Bacillus pumilus: one gene and its partner. The protein of the gene in region 1 interacts with the protein of each later gene in a pairwise test. Links are inferred from orthologs where the notes say so. Each region holds a gene or a part of one and is shown in the gene's direction. Other genes may lie near its edges.

Evidence for each region.
Region 2: the proteins of rplL (region 1) and trhO interact in binary tests that used the Escherichia coli proteins (3 or more experiments, as listed by UniProt). The link is inferred for Bacillus pumilus from one-to-one orthologs.

What each region holds. Positions count from the first base shown.
Region 1 is NZ_CP047089.1:3,312,907-3,315,670, forward strand. It holds rplL (50S ribosomal protein L7/L12), read left to right. Parts: upstream 1-1,081; coding sequence 1,082-1,447; downstream 1,448-2,764. Other genes in the region: rplA (50S ribosomal protein L1), read left to right, coding at 1-281; rplJ (50S ribosomal protein L10), read left to right, coding at 540-1,040; GPS65_RS16565 (class I SAM-dependent methyltransferase), read left to right, coding at 1,545-2,150; rpoB (DNA-directed RNA polymerase subunit beta), read left to right, coding at 2,406-2,764. UniProt on the Escherichia coli protein: The binding site for several of the GTPase factors involved in protein synthesis (IF-2, EF-Tu, EF-G and RF3). Is thus essential for accurate translation.
Region 2 is NZ_CP047089.1:1,018,432-1,021,521, forward strand. Bases 1-2,898 are described here. They hold trhO (oxygen-dependent tRNA uridine(34) hydroxylase TrhO), read left to right. Parts: upstream 1-914; coding sequence 915-1,883; downstream 1,884-2,898. Other genes in these bases: GPS65_RS05095 (iron-containing alcohol dehydrogenase family protein), read right to left, coding at 1-725; GPS65_RS05105 (glutamate/serine transporter AimA), read left to right, coding at 2,210-2,898. Outside these bases: more of GPS65_RS05105, read left to right, coding at 2,899-3,090. UniProt on the Escherichia coli protein: Catalyzes oxygen-dependent 5-hydroxyuridine (ho5U) modification at position 34 in tRNAs, the first step in 5-carboxymethoxyuridine (cmo5U) biosynthesis.

The sequences.
Region 1 (2,764 bases):
CTAAAACAGGAACTGTTACATTCGAAGTAGAAAAAGCAATCAATGAAATCAAAGCTGGTAAAGTAGAGTACCGCGTTGATAAAGCTGGTAACATCCACGCGCCAATCGGAAAGGTTTCTTTCGAGGACGAAAAGCTTGTTGAGAACTTTGCAACAATCTATGACACAATCCTTAAAGCAAAACCTGCAGCGGCTAAAGGTGTATACGTGAAAAACGTTTCTGTTACATCTACTATGGGCCCTGGCGTGAAAGTGGATCCATCTTCTTTCTCTGCAAAATAAATCTTGACTTATCACAATCATTTTGATAATATCAAAATGTTGTAAAATAGAATATGTCCATTTATACCGTAGACAGCAGGGGCCTTATGGCTTAATTAACCCGCCGAGGTGTATATGTCACAGTCTTACGTTAACGTATGCTTGTATATACAGCCTCCATGTCTTATTGGAGGCTTTTTATATGGAGAACCGTTCGTTAGGAACGTGATGGCCTGATCGGTATAAGTGTTACACAAACAATGTACAGGAGGTGTAACCATGAGCAATGCAATCGATACAAAAAAAGTTGTCGTTGATGAAATTACTTCTAAATTCAAAGATAGCATGTCTACTGTCATTGTAGATTACCGCGGTCTTTCAGTTTCTGAAGTGACTGAACTTCGTAAACAACTTCGTGACGCTGGCGTAGAATTCAAAGTTTACAAAAACACTTTGACTCGCCGTGCAGTTGAACAAGTTGAACTAACAGGTTTAAACGATTTCTTAACAGGTCCAAACGCTATCGCATTCAGTAACGAAGATGTTATCGCACCTGCGAAAATCATCAACGAATTTGCGAAAAGCCACGAAGCTTTAGAAATCAAAGCTGGTGTCATCGAAGGAAACGTAGCGACTGTAGAAGAAGTGAAGGCTCTTGCGGAACTTCCGTCTCGCGAAGGCTTACTATCTATGTTGCTTAGCGTTCTTCAAGCTCCAGTTCGTAACCTTGCTCTTGCTACTAAAGCAGTTGCAGATCAAAAAGAAGAACAAGGCGCTTAATGCGTACTTGACGTAAAAAACTTAAAATGGAGGAATTACAAATGGCTTTAAATATCGAAGAAATCATTGCTTCAGTTAAAGAAGCAACTGTACTTGAGTTAAACGACTTAGTAAAAGCAATCGAAGAAGAATTTGGCGTAACTGCTGCTGCTCCTGTAGCTGTAGCTGCTGCTGGCGGTGCTGCTGCTGAAGAAAAAACTGATTTTGATCTAGTACTTGCTGGTGCTGGAGACCAAAAAATCAAAGTTATCAAAGTGGTTCGTGAAATCACTGGTCTTGGCTTAAAAGAAGCTAAAGAACTTGTTGACAACACTCCAAAACCACTTAAAGAAGGTATTGCTAAAGAAGAAGCTGAAGAACTTAAAGCTAAGCTTGAAGAAGTTGGCGCTTCTGTAGAAGTTAAGTAATCTTCGCCTAATCTTTTGGGAAAGCTCGCTTTTACTGGCGGGCTTTTTCTTTTCTATTCTCCTGAAACGATTGAATCCAGAGGAGGTCCAATTCACCATGAGTGACCACTATTATACGGAAAAGCCATCAGTGAAAAGCAATAAACAGACATGGGACTTCACCTTGAGAAACCGTACCTTTACTTTTACAAGTGACAGTGGAGTGTTTTCTAAGAAAGAAGTCGACTTTGGTTCGAGGCTTTTAATTGAAGCTTTTGAAGAACCTGACGTGGATGGCGATGTCTTAGATGTCGGTTGCGGTTATGGACCGATTGGCTTATCGTTAGCAAACGAAATGACGAGCCGCACCATTCATATGATTGATGTGAACGAAAGAGCAGTCGAACTTTCAAAGGAAAACGCTAAACATAATCGCATTGATAATGTCCGCATTTATCAAAGTGATTTGTTCTCGAATGTTCATTCATCAGCTGCTTTTGCCTCTATACTGACCAATCCCCCAATACGGGCAGGGAAGAAAGTTGTACATGCGATCTTTGATAAAAGTGCTGATCATTTATTGCCGGAAGGTGAGTTGTGGGTGGTAATTCAGAAAAAGCAGGGTGGACCATCTGCGATTGAGAAATTAGAACAGCTTTTTGGAGAAGTCGAAGTTGTATTGAAAAAAAAGGGCTACTATATTATCAAAGCTAAAAAAGTTTGACGCAGTTTCCTAGCTGTGTTAACATTATAAAATGCCAATGTGTATATTTTGCTTGATAGGCTTAAAAAACAACTATTTTGTATAAATTATGCATACTTGGGAAAACTAATAAAATCGGTATTTGTTTTTGGATGTGGTTTTCTTATTTTAGAAACCCTTTTTTCTTTTGTCTTGTAAAAGTATTTCTTTACTGACATTTGAAAGGCTGAAATACTTTTTACACATATAATACGCATGATTTGAGGGGTGAATCAGTTGACAGGTCAACTAGTTCAGTATGGACGACACCGCCAGCGCAGAAGCTACGCACGCATAAGCGAAGTGTTAGAATTACCAAATCTCATTGAAATTCAAACCTCTTCTTATCAGTGGTTTCTTGATGAGGGTCTTAGAGAGATGTTTCAAGATATATCCCCAATTGAGGATTTTACTGGTAACCTTTCTCTTGAATTCATTGATTACAGCCTAGGGGATCCTAAGTATCCTGTAGCAGAATCAAAAGAACGTGATGTAACTTACTCTGCTCCACTAAGAGTAAAAGTTCGTTTAATTAACAAAGAAACTGGAGAAGTAAAAGACCAAGATGTGTTCATGGGAGATTTCCCAATCATGAC
Region 2 (3,090 bases), 2.3 Mb from region 1 along the record:
CCGTACCCGCCGACCGTGCCGGCTAATGTAATAATAGTATCCGTTACATCTGCAAATGCTTGCGAAAGTTGACCCGTTTGCAAGCTGTGGACAGCTTCTTCGCTATGGGAAACAAGAATATCCCTCACGTATACCGCCTGTTTTAGTGCAGCATGCACCATGAGCGGCAAGGAATCCTTTGCATTTCGAATAATGGCTTCTGCTTCATACCATTTAGCCAGCGTATCTCCAATCCCACTTTGAAGGTAGGAAAGAGGAGAAGAGAGCAAAAATGTATGATCAATGAGGGTGAGGTAGCTGGACCGTTTATGGTAATCAACTCTCATGAAATTCCCCTTGTCATCATAAATAACGCTAAGCGGTGTAGATGCAGCACATGTACCCGGGATGGTTGGAACCATGATGACTTCAATTTGAAGAGCCTCAGCTACTGACTTGGCGGTGTCTAAAATTGTGCCACCTCCAATCCCAATGATCACATCTGCCTCTTGCAGTTCTTCTGCAATTCGAGTGATGGCATTGGGTGAACTGTATCCTTTGTGCTGGACAACAGGCCAATGAGACGGAAGCTTTGTGTACTGTGAAAAAGCATGAAATGAATCGTATCCGGTCACGACAGCGGGCGACTGGAAGGATGAAGAAATAAGTGAATCGAGTTCATGATAAATGCCTTTTTGAGAAATAAATTGGTTTGGACCGCTTCTGACGATATCTTCTGGCTGGATCATTGCGTTCTACTCCTTTACAACATCATATTTTATAGATCATCTCATTTTACAGAAAGTTCTGTCAAATATGAGAAGAAAGACCCTTCCGTTTTATGGAATTGAGCCGCCGACATTGCCTTTAGGTATGTATTTCCTGTATGATAAAGAATGGTATGTTTTGATTAAATTTAAGAGGTGTTTATATAGATGGAAAAGCAATATCGAGTCTTACTTTACTATCAATATGTCCCCATCGAGGACCCAGAGACGTTTACAGCAGAGCATTTAGCATTCTGTAAGGAACTTGGATTATTAGGCCGTATCCTTATCTCATCAGAAGGCATCAACGGAACGGTTTCTGGTACCATTGAGCAAACGGACAAGTACATGGAAGCATTAAAAGAAGATCCGCGCTTTGCGTCTATGCCGATCAAAATTGATGAAGCAGACGGTCATGCGTTTAAAAAAATGCACGTCCGCCATCGAAATGAACTAGTGAATCTGAGCCTTGAAGATGATGTGAACCCGTTAGAATTAACAGGTAAACATCTTAGCCCGGTTGAATTTTACGAGCAAATGCAATCACCTGATACCGTTGTGATTGATGCACGTAATGATTACGAGTTTGATGTTGGTCACTTTAGAGGGGCTGTTCGTCCTGATATTGAGACGTTCCGTGAATTACCGGAGTGGATTCGTGACAATAAAGAGATTCTTGAAGGGAAAAAAATTCTGACGTATTGCACAGGTGGTGTACGTTGTGAAAAATTCTCAGGCTGGTTAAAGCGTGAAGGCTTTGAAGATGTATCTCAGCTTGACGGCGGAATTGTCACGTACGGAAAAGACCCGGAAGTTCAAGGGAAGCTTTGGGATGGTCAATGCTACGTGTTTGATACTCGCTTAACAGTGCCTGTGAATCAAACAGAGCATGTGGTTGTCGGAAAAGATTTCTTCACTGGTGAGCCTTGCGAGCGTTATGTGAACTGTGCAAACCCTGCATGTAACCGCAAAATGATTGCAACAGAAGAAAGCGAGCATAAATATATGCGAAGCTGCAGCCATGAATGTCGTACAAGTGAACGTAACCTATATGTGAAACAGCATAATCTGTCTGAAGAAGAAGTGCAAGAAAGATTAGCTGTGATTGAACAAGAACAAGCGATCTCACAAGGATAGAGGACTCCTCTATCCTTTTTTCTATACAGAAGAAAGAGGGATTCATTTCCTCTTTCTTTTTTGTTTTGTTTTTTTCAAAATAAGGGTAAAGGTAGTTATTCAGTCTACTAGATTGATCATTGGAAAAACGCTTTCTTGAGAAATAAGCATGTTCGACTATTTCAGAAAATGGAGAATTGAGAGATAATAAAGCAGGCGAAAAAATGAACAAGGGTAAAGATTTAGTTAAAGAAATATTTGTTAATTGAATAAAAGTTGAACTGCAATGAAAGAAAGGCGCTTATTTGGGCACATGCTTTGTATTTTAATCGAAAGGTGTTATGAACATGAATCATTTACATCGTAGAATGGGAACTTTCGCTTTAATGATGGTAGGTCTTGGCTCAATCATTGGTTCAGGATGGCTATTCGGTGCTTGGCGTGCCGCTCAAATTGCCGGCCCTGCGGCTATTTTATCCTGGTTGATTGGGATGGTTGTGATTTTATTTATCGCTTTGTCTTATAGTGAACTCGGATCGATGTTTCCAGAGGCAGGCGGAATGGTGAAATATACGCAATATTCACACGGCTCTTTTATAGGATTTATTGCGGCTTGGGCAAACTGGATCGCTATTGTCTCCGTCATTCCGGTTGAGGCGGTGGCTTCTGTCCAGTATATGAGTTCTTGGCCTTGGGAATGGGCAAAGTGGACAACCCATTTGGTCACAAAAGGGGTGTTGACGACAGAAGGACTCATGGTCGCCAGTGTGCTGCTTGTGATTTACTTTCTACTTAATTACTGGACAGTAGGATTATTTTCAAAAGCGAATACATTCATTACTGTGTTTAAAATTGTCATTCCAGGGTTAACCATTGGTGCGCTCTTATTCGTAGGTTTTCATAGTGAGAATTTTACTTCTGGAACAAGTATTGCTCCTAACGGCTGGGCGAGTGTGCTGACAGCTGTTGCGACATCAGGAATTGTGTTTGCCTTCAATGGCTTCCAAAGCCCGATTAATATGGCGGGTGAGGCGAAAAATCCAGGGCGATCCATTCCGATTGCGATTGTTGGATCCATTTTGATTGCGACTGTTATTTATGTACTTTTACAAATTTCCTTTATCGGTGCTGTCGATCCATCCATGATTGTGAATGGATGGGGCCATTTGAATTTTAACTCACCATTTGCTGACCTTGCCATTGCGCTTGGGATTAACTGGCTGGTTCT